One region of the Arthrobacter sp. J156 genome, then DNA from elsewhere that is predicted to be linked to it. Evidence: riboswitches for the same ligand, from Rfam matches in the RefSeq annotation. Region 1 holds a riboswitch; the other holds the start of a gene.
What was found. Region 1 has a riboswitch for cyclic di-AMP ahead of AC0QR5_RS03720 (C40 family peptidase). Riboswitches for the same ligand answer to the same signal wherever they lie in the genome.
Positions count from the first base shown of each region.

Region 1 (7,672 bases):
GCGAAGGCAAAGGCGCTCTCGTCGCCAACGATCGAGCCGTCGGTCCTGCACCCTCTGGTGTGGGCCTCGGCCCAGCGTCTCTGGAACGACGGCCACCTCCGTCAAGCAGTTGCGGCCGCTGCGGAAGCCGTCAGCGGCCAGATGAAGCAGCTCACGGGTCGGAACAACGCGAGCGACACTTCTCTGTGGCAGCAGGCGTTCGCTCAAGCCGACCCCCAAGAGGGTAAGCCCCGTCTACGCTGGCCCGGTGACTCGGACGACCAGGACGTCAAGACGATGCAGGCCGGTCTACTGAGCTTCGCCCCCGGTGTCAACATGGTGATCCGAAACCCGGCGACGCATGTCGCAGTGGACTTCACCAAGCAAGACGGCCTTGAACAGCTAGCGACTCTGAGCGTTCTCGCCAAGTTCGTAGACCGGTGTCTCGTCGTGTCCGTCGATGGCGCGCCAGACCCTGACACCATGCAGTTGTTGTCACAGCCCGCAGGCGAACGGGACTGCTGCACGGTTAGGTGACAGGTTCTAGTCACGCCGCCAGTGCGACGGTCGTGTTCATGATGGTCTCGAACTCGATGGGCGTCAAACGACCCAGGCGTGCCTGACGGCGTCGCCGGTGATAGCTCCGCTCGATCCAGGTGACGATCGCGATGCGCAGCTGCTCGCGAGTGGTCCAGGAGCGGCGGTCGAGGACGTTCTTCTGGAGCAGCGCGAAGAAGCTTTCCATGGCGGCGTTGTCCCCGCTCGATCCGACTCTGCCCATGCTCCCGACCATGCGGTGAAGGGCAAGAGCGCGCAGGAACTTCCTGCTCCGAAATTGACTGCCCCTGTCGCTGTGCACGATGCAGCCGGCGACGTCGCCGCGCATCGCGACAGCATTCTCGAGCGCCTGAACGGCCAGGCGGGACTTCATCCTCGAGTCGATCGAGTACCCCACGATCCGGCCTGAGCACGCGTCCTTGATGGCGCAACAGTAGAGCTTGCCTTCCGCGGTCCGGTGCTCCGTGATGTCCACGAGCCAGAGCTGGTTCGGGGCTTCGGCGGCGAACACGTGCCGGGTCCGGCCGTCCTCGTCGACGACCGCGCACAGGTCGTCGTGGACCGGCGGGCCCGGCTTCTTGCCGTCACGTCCCCGCTTCTTCCCGAACGCGGACCACCAGCCGTTTGCGGAGGCGATCCGCCACGCGGTCCGGTCAGACATCGCCTCACCCGCGTCACGGGCCTCGTCGGCGAGGAGCCGGTGCCCGAACTCGGGGTCATCCTTGTGCGCGTCGAACAGCGCGTTCGCGCGATACGCCTCCACGACCTCGCTATCGGTGATGGGGCCGGCCAGCCATCGGTAGTAGGGCTGGCGGGAGAGCTTGAGCACCCGGCACGTCGCCGTCACAGGGATCCCTGTTTCGGCGGGCTCTGTCACGAGCGGGTAGAACCCTTTCCCGGCAGATTCGCCTGCGACAGATACGCCGCCGCCCGCCGGAGGACCTCGTTCTCCTGCTCGAGCAACCGGTTCCGCTTCTTCAGCTCGCGGATCTCCGCCGCCTCGGTCCGGGACTGGCCGGGCTTCGCACCTGCGTCGATGTCGGCGCGACGCAGCCACTTCTGCAACGTCATCGGGTGGACCCCGAAGTCTTTCGCGATGTGCTCGATCGTCACTCCGGGCTCACGGTTCCTCGCGACGCGCACAACGTCGTCACGGAACTCGGACGGGTAGGGCTTGGGCACAGCAACATCCTTCCAGACCCACCCCGCGGGCAGGCCAGATCAGATGTCACCTACTCATGCAGCAGTCCCCCTTTTTTATGCGTCTTGAAGGACGTTCGCTTCCTTCAAGGCACGTCTGTGTGGGCCGGCCGAGGCCGGCGTGCTACTTCTTCAGGGTGTAGTAGGCCATCAGCGGACCGTACGGGCTGTCGGCCTCGCGGATGACGGTTCCGACCGAGGGGTTCTGGGCGCCGATGATCTTGCCGTCGCCGATGTAGATGCCCACGTGGCCTCCGCCGTTCTGGTACACCAGGTCCCCGAGCTTGGGGGTGGAGGTTTGCACGAACTTGCCGCTGGTGCGGATCGCGGTGGTGTTGTGGGGCAGGCTGATGCCGGCCTTACCGTAGATGTACTGGACAAAGCCGGAGCAGTCCCAGCCCGAGGGGCTGCTGCCGCCCCACACATAGGGAGTGCCCTTGAAGCCCAGTGCCATGCTGGCAATGCGGCTGCCCAGGGCCGTGCTGGCGGTGAGGGTGGGCGTGGCCGCCTTTTCCTTCACGGCCGCGGGCTTTGCCGCGGTGGTGGCCTGCCCGGCGCGGGTGGCGCTGGTCATGGCGGCCCCGCGCGCATCGTCCGCGGAGGTGGAGGTGGAGGTGGAGGTGGAGACGGTAGCGGCGACGGCGGCGACAACCGGCTTCGGGGCCGGAGTGGATTTCAGGGCGACGCGGTCGATTTCGAACTTCTTGGCGGCGGTGGCGGGGACGGCCACGGCCTGGACCGCGACGCGCTCGGCGGTCAGGCTGTCGGCCGGCGCGGCGGCTTCCCCGACGGACTGGTTGGCCTGGGCGGGAACGCCCAGGGTCAGCACCAGGCCGGAAGCGGCGGCGACGACGGCGGCCTGACGGCCAACGGAGCCGGCGTTGGAAGCGACGGCCTTCGAGATGATCTCGAGCGGGTTGGTGCGGACGGGCGTCGCGCGGCGGCGACCACGGACTTTGTGGCTGGACACGGTGATTGGACCTCTCCCAATGCCTGCGGGGTGAGCTGTCGGATGCGGGTGGGAGTCACCCGGTGCCTCGTCCCGGAAAGCCGGTTCAAGGCACTTAACCCCAAGGATCCGTACGGACCCGAAATGTGGTTCCCCCGCCACTGCCCGGCGGCTGATGCAAAGGGACCCCGGGCGGTGGCAGTGTTCGGCAGTCCGCTCGAACAGGCCGAACCGTACGGAGGATTGGCCTGCCGTCCAACCTGCCTGAAACAACCCCTAAAGTCACAATCGGATCACGAAAAGAGACAAATTTTGATTACGGTCCAACGGGCATCCGATGCTCACGGGGAACCGACTAGCGGGAAAGGATGAGCACGGCTGGCGTGTTGTGACGTTATCGTTATGTTAGCCGTGATCCGGGTTCGGGTGGGGACGCCGGTGGTCCCGCCCCCGGAAGCGGCGATCGGAAGGGCCCTCGCAGGCCTTCCACGGCGCCTAGCAAACCGTTCAGAGGACAGTATGAAGACCATGGGAAAAAAGACGGCGGCCGGCCTTGCTGCCGTGGTGTTGATGCTGACCGCGTGCACGGGGACGCAAGAAGGGGAAAGCTCGGAGGCGGCGGGAACGCCGGCGCCGCCGGCTTCTCCGAGCCCGTCCACCCGGTCTGCGGATACACCGAATGCGGGGGCGCTGCTGAACGAGCATGCCGTCGCGGCAGCGCATCCGGCCGCCGTGGAGGCGGGCATGGAGATCCTGGAGCAGGGCGGCAACGCGGCGGATGCGGCCATTGCCACGGCCTTCGCCGTCGCCGTGGTCGAGCCGTTCGCTTCGGGCATCGGTGGTGGTGGGTCGGCGGTGCTTGCGGAATCCGGTGCCGATCCGGTGGCATATGACTACCGCGAAGTCGTCGCCCAGAACGGGGTGATCCCGGAATCCGGGACGGGGATTCCCGGATTCGTGGCGGGACTGGCCACCATCCACGAAGAGCACGGCCAGCTCGAGTGGGAGCAACTGCTCGAACCTGCCATCGACCTGGCCGAGGACGGGTTCCCCATCTCCGAGTTCCTGGCCCTGCGCATGAAAAGCGATGCCGGGCCCAGGGCGCTGGGAGGCCTGCCCCAGTTCAAGGCTTCCGGAGGGAGCTCGCTTCTGGGCGAGGGGGATGAGCTGGTCCAGAAGGAGCTGGCCAAGACCATGAAGACCCTGGCGAACGAGGGCTCGGAGGCCTTCTACACCGGCAGCCTCGTGGACGAGCTGACCGCGGTCGAGGGCATCGACGCCCGTTCCCTGGCCGCCTACAAGACCGACAAGCGCGAACCGGCCCGTGGCGAGTTCGGCGACTACGACGTCGTCTCGGCCGCCCCCGCGCTGCCCGGCGCCGCGTTGATCCAGATGCTCCAGGTCGCCGAAGCCCAGGGCATTGAAGACAACGCTCCGGGTTCGGCCCGGTACGTCGACCGTCTCACCAAGGCATGGTCCGTGGCCGACAGAAGCGTGAGCCGCTACTTTGGCGACCCCCGCTTCGTCGATGTCCCCATCGAGCGGCTCACCGACGCCGAGGCGAACGCGGATGTGGCCCGCGATGCGCAGGCCGCCGGCACGGGCGCCGACACCCGGGTGGCCGCGGCACCGATCGTCCCGGGCAATACGACGCACCTGACGGTCGTGGATTCGGACGGGTTCACCGTGTCCATGACCAATACGATCACCAACTTCTGGGGCGGAGCGAAGGCCGGGAACGTGGGCGGGTTCTTCCTGAACAACCAGCTTTCGCGCTTCGCGTCGCTGGACACCCCGAACAACCAGCCCGAGCCTGGTCGTAAGTCCGTCAGCTGGGCCGCCCCCAGCCTGGTGCTCGACGGCAGGGACCGTGTGGTTCTGGGCTTGGGCAGCCCCGGAGGACACCAGATCCCCAACATCCTCGCCGGTGTGCTCGTTCCCTGGGCCCTGCAGGACGCCTCCCTCCAGGAAGCGGTCAACGCCCCGCGGTATCACCTGCAGGACGGTGTGCTGGCGGTGGAGCGCGACCCGTCCCCGGAGCTTGCCCAACTCATCCAATCCCGGGGCTGGCAGCTGCAGCGCACCCAGCGCAAGGACGCGGTGTTCGGCTCCGTCCAGGCACTTCAGATCGACTACGGCTCGGGCCGGATCACCGGGGCCAAGGACACCCGCCGCGAGGCGGACTTCGCCATCGCCGAGCCCCGGGACGACTGAGAAGACAGCTCCTGCGGGAGCCACGATGTACGGGCACGCACCGGCCGCCCCGCGGGTGCCGTGTCCGGGGGCAGGGATGGCCTGCCGGCCGGGACCGATCATGGGCGGCGTAAAATGGTCCGCAGATGTGCCCGGGCCCTGGCCAGTCTGCGGCCTCGGACGTGAATAAGCCTCATGGGAAGGAGTTCGACCGTGATCCGTCGCCACAGCGGCACGCGCGGCCAGCACTCCTCGCCTGCGCAGGGACTGGGCAAGATCCTGCTCCTGCTGGGCCTGCTCCTGATGCACATCGTCGGCATGGACCACACCTCCGGGAAGTCTTCCGCGTCCCACACCGATACCCATGTCGCCGCCCACCAGCACACCGCCGCTGCGCCGCCGGCCGGTGTTCATGCCGAACTGTCCCCCCTGGGGGCGGATGAGACCGGCGGGTGCATCGACGACGGCTGTGGCATGGAGATGTCGATGGCCGGCCTGTGCATCGTCTCGCTGCTCGGCGGCGGAATCCTCCTGCACCGGATCTCCCGGAGCCTCGTTTCCATACCGGGCAGGGGCCTTCCCGCCCCGCCGCTGTGGCGTCCGGTTACCGCCATCCCGATACCGCCTTCGCTGGTTCACCTCTCAATCAGTCGCACGTAGGCACCCGTTTTGGCCGTCCTCTCACCGGTCCGGCCGTGCCCTGCCGTGCTCTGCTATGCCCGCCGTCCCCCGTTGCCGGTCGGGCGATCGAGATGAACCATTCCCATTCCAGCGAAGGATTCGCCCCCATGAAACGCACCCTTGTGCCCGCCTCCCTGCTCGCCCTCGCCCTGGCCCTGGCCGGCTGCGGCTCCACCTCGGAACCCGGCGCGAGCACTGAGGCCTCGCCCGGCCACTCCAGCATGTCCAGCATGTCCAGCATGGGCATGGATCATGGTTCCGCCTCCCCGTCTTCCGCCGCCGGGGAGCACAATGCGGCCGATGCGATGTTTGCCCAGATGATGATCCCGCACCACCAGCAGGCGGTTCAGATGAGCGAGATCATCTTGGCCAAGGACGGGATGGACGCCCCCATCCTGGAGTTGGCCAACAAGATCAAGGCCGCCCAGGGGCCCGAGATCGAGACGATGACCGGCTGGCTCCAGGCCTGGGGAGAGCCGATGGAGTCCGGTTCCATGGACCATTCCATGGAAGGAATGATGAGCGAGGACGACATGGCCACGCTCCAGCAGGCCCAAGGCGATGAAGCCGCAAAGCTCTTCCTGACCCAGATGATCGCCCACCACAAGGGAGCGGTGCAGATGGCTCAGAAGGAAGTCGCCGAAGGGTCCGACCCCGAGGCCGTGGCCCTGGCCCTGGCCCAGAAGGTCGTCCAGGACCAGGAAGCGGAGATCAAGACCATGGAAGAGATGCTGCCGGCCTACCAGTAGGCCTCCACGCCGCGCGGCGGGCGCCTGCGCACTGGCCTGACGCCCGCCGCGGAGCGGTGACCCGACCTCCTGATCCCTCCAAGGAAACGTTCCATGCCTTCTTCCCTGTCCCTCTCCCGTATGCCCGGCACTCGGCGCGGGATTCTCGTCGCGGCGGCGGCCGCGACCGTCCTGGCCCTGGGCCTGACCGGATGCTCCACCGCGCAATCTCCCGCCCCGTCCGCGGATGATGCGGCCGCGTCCGAGGGCCTGGCCCACGTGCACGGTGCCTACACGGACCCGCAGAACGGCACGCTTCTGCTCGCCTCGCACCACGGGCTCTTTGACGCCACGACCGAACCGGCTGCCAAGATCGGGCCCACCATCGATCTGATGGGCTTCACCGCCGACGCCAACGGCACGTTCTATGCCTCGGGACACCCCGGGCCCGGGACCGACCTGCCCAACCCGGTCGGACTGATCAAATCCACCGACGGCGGAGAGAGCTGGACGCCCCTCTCGCGCCAGGGTGAATCCGACTTCCACGCGCTCACCACCACCCGGGGCGGGATCGTGGGCTTCGACGGGCGGATGCGCACCAGCGCCGACGGCCTCGAATGGACCCTGGTAGCGGACGCCCCGGCCCCCTACGCCCTGGCGGGCAGCCCCGAACACGACGTCGTCCTGGCCACCACCGAGGAAGGCCTCTGGAGGTCCGAGGACGGCGGTAGAACCTGGACGCTTCCGGCCGGCGGGCCGGTCATGCTCACCGCCGCCTTCATCGACAACTTGACCGTGGCCGCCGTCACCCCCGGCGGCGGCGTGTACGTCAGCGATGACGCGGGAAAGACCTGGACGAAGGCCGGGCAGGTCCAGAGGCAACCCTCAGCCGTCACCGGGATGCGTGCCGACGAGGGGCAAATCACTGTCTGGGTCGTCGGCGCCGAGGGCAGCACCGAGCGTCTGGACATCCCGTGAGCGGCCAGGGCATCCGAGATGCCGTGCGTCGGAACGACGGGGCATGATGCTGATCATGGCACACGCCGCCGCACCGATCCCAGCACCGCCGGAGGACCGGCCGCGCAAGAGCCGCGGCCGCATCCAGGCCCTGGATGCGGCACGCTGCGCCGCCATCGTGGGCATGATCGCGGTCAACGTCGGCCCGCGGGAGAGCGATGGCGGCCTCCTGGCGCTGGTCTACGGGCTTCCGGTTGGACGCGCTTCGCTGCTGTTCATGCTCCTGGCCGGCATCGGCATGTCCCTGCTCTCCCGCTCCGCCCGCACACCCGGGGGAAGGCTGCCCTGGCAGGCCGTGCTGTGGCGCGCCAGCCTTCTGCTGGCCGCGGGACTCGCGCTGCAGCTGATGCACCACCAAGTCAGCGTG
Region 1 is NZ_CM149650.1:792,434-800,105, reverse strand. Features, by position in the region: gene AC0QR5_RS03730 (TIGR02391 family protein) at 1-516, shown strand, start outside; one part of gene AC0QR5_RS03725 (IS3 family transposase) at 527-1,432, opposite strand; one part of gene AC0QR5_RS03725 (IS3 family transposase) at 1,435-1,719, opposite strand; gene AC0QR5_RS03720 (C40 family peptidase) at 1,862-2,707, opposite strand; cyclic di-AMP (ydaO/yuaA leader) riboswitch at 2,714-2,867, opposite strand; gene AC0QR5_RS03715 (gamma-glutamyltransferase) at 3,206-4,900, shown strand; gene AC0QR5_RS03710 (DUF6153 family protein) at 5,093-5,539, shown strand; gene AC0QR5_RS03705 (DUF305 domain-containing protein) at 5,668-6,309, shown strand; gene AC0QR5_RS03700 (F510_1955 family glycosylhydrolase) at 6,403-7,266, shown strand; gene AC0QR5_RS03695 (DUF418 domain-containing protein) at 7,322-7,672, shown strand, end outside.

Region 2 (7,672 bases), 930 kb from region 1:
CGAGGACGCTCGCCTTGCCCGTGAGCACCAAGAGCAGCGCCCTGCGGAAGGTGACTACCGCGAGCGGTTCGTATCCAGCGTTCAGTACCAGGGTTCGCATGAGCGTTCCTCGTTGTCCTGACAGGGCCGCGGGCCCGGTGAAGCGTTCCTCGCGGCGTTCAGCGTGGGGCTTTCGATTCCTAGCGTAAACCGAGCTCGGGGCCGGCGGTGTGCCCTGGGCCACGCGCCGGGGCGTGTCGGGGCGTGAATTCGCCGGTTCTTCACGCCGGCCGCACTGGGATTTCACCGGGGTCGGGCGGGCGCAGTGGCCCCGAACGCCGCAAGGCCCCTCCGGAGCGGAGGGGCCTTGCGGGAAGAGGCCGGACGCGACGCGTCCGGAAGCGGCGGGTGTTAGCCGCGCAGCGTGTAGTAGCCGTAGAGCGGGCCGTACGGGCTGTTCGCCGGACGCAGGACCGTGCCGACGGACGGGTTCTGGGCGCCGATGATCTGGCCGTTGCCCAAGTAGATGCCGGCGTGGCCGCCGCCGTTCTGGAACACCAGGTCGCCCGGCTTCGGGTTGCTGGTGCGCACGAACTGGCCGGAGCCGAGGATCGCGGAGGTGCCGCGGGCGATGTTGATGCCGTGCTGGGCGTAGACGTACTTGATGAAGCCGGAGCAGTCCCAGCCCGACGGGGTGGAGCCGCCCCAGACGTAGGGGGCGCCGAGGTACTGGCGGGCGGTCGCGGCGATGCCGGTGAGGCCCGCGCTCGGAGCGGAGGCAGCGGCCTCGGCCTTCGCGGGGGCTGCGGCCGCCGTGGTGGCGGTCGAGGACGTGGTCGTCGAGGCGGCGGTGCTGCGGGTGGTGGCCGCGGCGGATGCGCCGGAGTTCACGTTGGCACGCGTGGTGGCGGCGTAACGGGCCTCGCCGGACTGCGACTGGACCGTGTTGGACACGGCCACGACGACGGGCTCGGGCTCGGGGGCCGGCTTGGAGGTGATCTCCGCGCGCTTGACCTCGAACTTGGCCTCGGTCTTCGCGGGAACGGTGACGGCCTTGACGGCGACGCGCTCGGCGGAGAGGGTCTCCGCGGACAGTGCGCCGGCGGGAACCGCTGCGGCCTCGCGGACGGTGGGGGTGGCCTGGGCGGGGACGCCCAGGGTCAGGACCAGGCCGGAAGCGGCAGCGATGACGGCTGCCTGGCGGCCCACGGAGCCGGCGTTGGACGCAACGGCCTTCGAGATGGATTCCAGCGGATTGGTGCGAACAGGAGTCGCGCGGTGGCGACCCAGGGCTTGGCGCTTGGACACGTTGTTTACCTCTCCCAATGCCTGCGAGGTGAGCTGTCGGATTCGAGTGGGAGTCACTCGGCGTCCAACCGGTGGAACCGGTCTGGGCGCTTAACCCCAAGGATCCTTGCGGACCCGTAAGTTGGTTCCCCCGCCACTGCCATGCGATCTTTGCGAACGGACCTCGGTCAGTGGCAGTGTTCGGCACTCTGCCCGAGGGTGTCGGACCTAGGACCGGTCCGGCACTTGATCAACGATATATGAAATGTTTGTCAATGTCACGTTCAGGTCACGGAATGATATTTTTCCGGTGACGTCGGACGTCCGGCCCCTACAGCCAGCCCGCGGGATCAACCGCCGTGCCGTCCACGAGGACCTCGAAATGCAGGTGGCAGCCGGTCGAGTTCCCGGTGGTTCCGCTGAGCGAGACGACCTCGCCGCGCTCGACCTTCTGGCCCACCGCCACCCGCAGGCTCGTGTTGTGGTTGTAGGTCGTCTCCAGGCCGTTGCCGTGGTCGATGCGGACGCGGTTGCCCGAGTGGCCGGCCCAGCCGGCCTGGACCACGGTTCCCGCGGCGGAGGCCTTCACCGGGGTTCCGCACTGGATCCCGTAGTCCTGCCCGATGTGGTTCACGAGGCCGTAGCCGGTCACGGGATTCACGCGCGTCCCGAAGCGGGAGGTGATACGCACCTGGTCGAGCGGCTGCGCGAGGATGCCGCCCGTCTCCACGGCCGTGACGTCGCCGCCGGAGGCCGACATGAGGTAGTCGAGCTGGTCGTCCTTGCTGAAGGAGCTGGTCAGCTTGGTGCGGACGATCTCGTAGTCGTCGTTGCCGGGAACGCTGACGTCGGAGACGGCGCTGCCGGCGTGGGCGACGCGCTCGTCCGGCGCCGGGACGGCCGCGGAATCCGGGTAGACCGCGGCGAGGGCGAGCCCGGACACGGCGGCGACGGCTGCGAGGGAGTGTCCGACGACGGCGCGGCGCCGGGGGCGTTCTCCGGCGGCCGCCGGGGCGCGGTCCTCGAGGAAGACGGGGCGGCGGTCGCCTCGGAGATCCCCGACGGCAGCGGACACGGGGGCGGGAGCGGGGGCAAGCGCTGCCGCGACGGGCGCCGGGACGGGAGCGGCGGACGGCTGGGGGCCGGTGGGCTCGACGAGCTCGGGGGTCGCGCCATAGCGCATGCCCACCGCGTAGCGGCGGCCGGCGTACGGCCCGGCCGGCTCCTCGGCGGGCGGGGGGACGGGGCGCAGCGCGCTGCGTCGTCCGCTGATCTTCTGCTCGGTCAATCGACACCTCTCATCGCGCCTGCGAAGTTAGCTGTCGGATTCGGGCATGAGACGCGCCCGGCCGGGTCTTGCTGACAAGGAACCGGCTTCACCCCGAGGCGGCCGGGGAACGGCCGCCGGAAAAGGTTGGGTCCTCCACCCCCGCCGGTTCTTCGATGAACGGGCCCGGTCCGCCAGCGGGGTTCGGCGATTCGGATCGGGCGGATCGGACGAGTCCGATCCGTTACCCACGATACCCGAGCGTATACAAAGTAACAATTTCGTGATCTTTGCCTGTGGACGGCCCGCATCGGCCCGGGAACGCCGAAGGGGCGGTCCGGCCGTCGGGCCCGGGACCGCCCCCTCGCTGCGCGGCGTCGGCCGCGGGAGTCCTAGTTCGCGCGGTCCACGAAGACGTGGGCGCTGACCTCCGAGGGGAGCTCGAGCGCGCCCTCGATGCCCTCGACCCGGACGACGACGTACTCGCCGGCGCGCTCGAGCGTCACGACCGCGCCGGGTCGGATGCCGCCCTCGTCCAGCTGGCCCAACAGCACCGGGTCGACCTGGATGGTCTCGGCGAGGCGCTGGATGCGGACCGGGCCCGTATTGCCGTCGACGACCGCGTGGTCCAGGTTCTGCACTCCTGCCGCGAAGCCGACGGCCTCCGTGCCTCCGAGCCCGGACAGGCCGGGGATCGGGTTGCCGTACGGCGAGTCCGTCGGGTGCCCCAGCAGTTCGTAGATGCGCCGCTCGACGCGCTCGCTCATGACGTGTTCCCAGCGGCACGCCTCGTCGTGGACGTACTCCCATTCGAGGCCGATGACGTCGGAGAGCAGCCGTTCGGCGAGGCGGTGCTTGCGCATGACCTCCGTCGCCAGCTGCCGTCCCGCGTCAGTCAGCTCCAGGTGGCGGTCCTCGGAGACCACGACGAGTCCGTCGCGCTCCATCCTGGCGATCGTCTGCGAGACGGTGGGACCCGAGTGGCCGAGGCGCTCGGCGATGCGGGCGCGCAAGGGGGTGATCTCTTCTTCCTCGAGTTCCAGGATGGTCCTCAAGTACATCTCGGTGGTATCGATCAAGTCCGTCACGAAAGGGGCTCCTGTGGGCTCGCTGGGTGGAAGAGGGAACCAGTGGTCACAACTCTACCCGGGTTAACAATCTCCTCCCGGTTCTGGATTCCCTCCAGCGTGCGCGACCATGGAACCCGGACGGCGGCCGCGCGGCCGCCACCTCCTCGAACCGTTCCCCGACCCCAGAACGCAGGAGCCCAGATGAGCAAGCCCCCCGTCATTCCCGAACACCTGCTGCCGCAGGACGGCCGCTTCGGCGCCGGCCCGTCCAAGGTGCGCGCCGCGCAGCTCGACGCCCTGGCCGCGGCGGGTCCGGCCCTCCTGGGCACCTCCCACCGCCAGGCTCCCGTGAAGAACCTCGTGAAGTCGGTGCAGGAGGGCCTCGCCGAGTTCTTCGGCGCGCCTCAGGGCTACGAGGTGGTCCTCGGCGTCGGCGGCTCGACCGCGTTCTGGGACATCGCGTCGTTCGGGCTCGTCGAGCGCAAGGCGCAGCACCTCTCCTTCGGCGAGTTCGGATCGAAGTTCGCCGCCGCGACGGACAAGGCCCCCTTCCTCGAGGCCTCCTCCATCCTCAAGGCCGAGCCCGGCACGCGCCCCGAGCCCGCCGCCGAGTCCGGGGTGGACGTCTACGCGTGGCCGCAGAACGAGACCTCGACCGGCGTCGCGGCCCCCGTGCGCCGGGTCGACGGAGCCGACGAGGGCTCCCTCGTCCTCGTCGACGCGACCTCCGCCGCCGGCGGACTCGACGTCGACGTGGCCCAGTCCGACGTCTACTACTTCGCCCCGCAGAAGAACTTCGCCTCCGACGGCGGACTGTGGCTCGCCCTCTTCTCCCCCGCCGCGATCGAGCGGGCCGACCGGATCGCGGCCTCGGGCCGCTGGGTGCCGGACTTCCTGAATCTCAAGACGGCGATCGACAACTCGCGCCTGAACCAGACCTACAACACGCCGAGCCTGTCCACCCTGGTCACGCTCAATGCGCAGGTCGAGTGGCTCAACTCCCACGGCGGCCTGTCCTGGGCCGCTGCGCGGACCGCCGATTCCGCGGGCCGCGTCTACGCGTGGGCCGAGGCGTCCAGCGTGGCGACCCCCTACGTCGTGCGGCCCGAAGACCGCTCCAACGTCATCGCGACGATCGACTTCGACGACTCGGTCGACGCCGCCGCGGTCGCCAAGGCGCTGCGCGCCAACGGGATCGTGGACACCGAGCCCTACCGCAAGCTCGGCCGCAACCAGCTGCGCATCGCCACGTTCGTGGCGATCGAGCCCGACGACGTCTCCGCGCTCACCGCGAGCATCGACTACGTGCTCGAGAACCTCTGACCCCTCCGCAAGCGCCAAGGGACCGCCCCCTCGAGGGGGCGGTCCCTTGGCTTTCCCAGGCCGTTCAGCGGGATCTGGGCCCCGGGCGGCCGCGCCTACCCGGCCGCGACTACCGGGCCGCGGCGGCCGGCGAGGACTCCGCGGAGGAGGCCCCGGCGTCGTCCTGCGCCTCCGCAGGGGAGGCACCGGCGTCGTCCCCGGAAGCGGCGGACTCCTGCTCGGCCTTCTCCTGGGCCGCCTGCTCGGCCAGCTCCTCCGGAGCCACGCGCTCGGACCAGGGGACCCAGTCCGGGGCGAGCAGGGCGCCGTCGCCGGGCAGCAGCCCCAGCTCGCACACCGTCGCCGTCTTCCCGCGCGGGACGCGGGCCAGGCTCACGTACCACTCCCAGCCGGCGTAGCCGTCGAGGACGGCGGCGAAGCGGTGCGTCACGAGGCGCTCGCCGTCCGCCGCGGCCCCGACGTGCTCCCCGAGCTGCGCGGCCGGAACGGACTCGAGCAGCGCCTCTCGGGCGGCATCGACCATGCCGGCCAGGGCCGCGTCCAACTTCGGGGTGCGTGCCATGGGCCTAGGCCTCCAGGTCGTCGGCGACGGCCCGGAGCACGGCCGCGATCTTCGCGCCGCGCTGCTTCTCCGGGTAGCGGCCCTTGTGCAGGTCGTTGGAGACGCCGTCGAGCCACTTGATCAGGTCCTCGATGAGCACCGCGGTCTCCTCGGCCGGGCGGCGCTTGGCCCGGACGACGGAAGGAGCCGACTCGACGACGCGGGCCGAGAGCGCCTGCGCCCCCTTGCGGCCCTGGGCGATGCCGAACTCCATGCGGGTCCCCGGGCGCACCTCGGTGACGCCGCGCGGCAGCGCGGTGCTGGGCAGGTGGACGGACTCGCCGTCGTCCGTCACCAGGAAGCCGAAGCCCTTGTTGGCGTCGAAGAACTTAACCTTGCCGAATGGCACGTCTCTCTACCTCGTTCTCACATCGGGTGGGCCGGGGCCGTGGGCCGGGCCGCCACCTCAAGCTGGGTTTCCCGGAAGGCGCCGGCGCCGCCATGCGGGCGTGCGCGCTCCCGGGGAAGTCTCTCCATCTAGGGTACGCCACGGCCCGTCCGGCCACGGACCCCGCGGCCCCGCGCTTGGTGGGCTTCCCGCCCGCTGTTAATGTGGGGGCGTGAACTCCAAGCAACCCTCCGCCCTGCGCCGCGCCCTTCCCGTCGCCGCGGCGGTCGTCGCCGTCGTCTCCCTGGGCAGCATGGCCGCGATCCTGGGGCTGTATGCCGCGGGGCAGCCCGGGGTCCCGGCACTGTTCGCAATCGGGCTCTTCGGGCTGCCGCTCGCCTTCGTCCTGCTCGTGGCCCACGTCCTGCTCGGCTGGCGGCAGCGCCGCCGGGCCTGAGCCCCGCACCCGGCGGTCCGTGCCCTTCGCCCCCGCCCGGCGCCCCGCCGGGCACAGCGGACGTCCAGAAAACTCCCAGACTCCGGGGCCAGACTGGACCCATGCGCTCCAAGAACCCCGAGGCCAAGCTGCTCGTCGTCGATGACGAACCCAACATCCGCGAGCTCCTGTCGACGTCCCTGCGCTTCGCGGGCTTCGAGGTGGTCGCGGCCGCGAACGGGCGCGAGGCGCTCGACGCCGTCGAACGCGAGCAGCCCGACCTCGCGGTCCTGGACGTCATGCTCCCGGACATGGACGGCTTCACTGTCACGCGCCGCCTGCGCGCCGCCGGGCGCCACTTCCCCGTGCTCTTCCTGACGGCCCGCGACGACACCGAGGACAAGATCACCGGCCTGACCGTGGGCGGCGACGACTACGTCACCAAGCCCTTCAGCCTCGACGAGGTCGTCGCCCGGATCCGGGCCGTGCTCCGGCGCACGCAGCCCCTCGACGGCAGCGAGGCCGTCATCCGGGTCGACGACCTCGAGCTCGACGACGACGCCCACGAGGTCCGCCGCGCCGGCGAGGTCGTGGACCTCTCGCCCACCGAGTTCAAGCTCCTGCGCTACCTGATGATGAACCCGAACCGGGTCCTGTCCAAGTCGCAGATCCTCGACCACGTCTGGGAGTACGACTTCAACGGCGACGCGTCGATCGTCGAGTCCTACATCTCCTATCTCCGGCGCAAGATCGACGCCCGTGACGAATGGCCGGCGATGATCCAGACCAAGCGCGGCGTGGGCTACCTCCTGCGCACCGCGGACCGGCGATAGGCGGCGCACCACCGTGCAAGGACTGACCCGGTTCCTGAGGAAGATCTCCCTGCGCACCAAGCTGGTCGCGCTGATGGCGGTCCTCATGGGCCTGGGCGTCGTCGCCACGGCCTACACCGCGGCCGTCTCGCTCAAGGTCACGCTCGTGGACCAGGTGGACACCGACCTGAAGTCGAATGCCTCGGCGATGTCCAACCTCATCTGGATCGTCTGGCGGGACAGCATCGACAACAGCGCCCAGGCCAACCGCAACTGGGCGAGCCTGGACCTGAACCGCTTCTACGGGACCCTCAGCGACGCCGACGGCGACGTCGTGCACACCCTTCCGCTCGTCGAAGGCGACGAACCGGTCCTGGACCCGGTGCCCATCGAGGACGTCGTCCTCCTCGAGGGCCGGCCGCAGACCGCGCCCGGCACTGCGCCGGGCTCCGACGGCTGGCGCGTCGTGCGGGCCCCCTTGGCTAGCGGCCAGGGCTACGTGACCGTGGGCCTGCCGCTCGAGGACGTCGAGGAGACCATCAAGAACGCCACGGTCCTGATGATCAGCA
Region 2 is NZ_CM149650.1:3,484,056-3,491,727, reverse strand. Features, by position in the region: gene AC0QR5_RS16155 (HNH endonuclease) at 1-100, opposite strand, end outside; gene AC0QR5_RS16150 (C40 family peptidase) at 391-1,287, opposite strand; cyclic di-AMP (ydaO/yuaA leader) riboswitch at 1,292-1,459, opposite strand; gene AC0QR5_RS16145 (M23 family metallopeptidase) at 1,598-2,554, opposite strand; cyclic di-AMP (ydaO/yuaA leader) riboswitch at 2,557-2,753, opposite strand; gene AC0QR5_RS16140 (iron-dependent transcriptional repressor DtxR) at 2,926-3,621, opposite strand; gene serC (phosphoserine transaminase) at 3,805-4,926, shown strand; gene AC0QR5_RS16130 (DUF3027 domain-containing protein) at 5,036-5,488, opposite strand; gene AC0QR5_RS16125 (cold-shock protein) at 5,493-5,876, opposite strand; gene AC0QR5_RS16120 (hypothetical protein) at 6,088-6,312, shown strand; gene AC0QR5_RS16115 (response regulator transcription factor) at 6,414-7,124, shown strand; gene AC0QR5_RS16110 (sensor histidine kinase) at 7,138-7,672, shown strand, end outside.
Region 2: it holds a riboswitch for cyclic di-AMP, as region 1 does, so the genes downstream of both, AC0QR5_RS16145 (M23 family metallopeptidase) here and AC0QR5_RS03720 (C40 family peptidase) in region 1, are expected to answer to the same signal.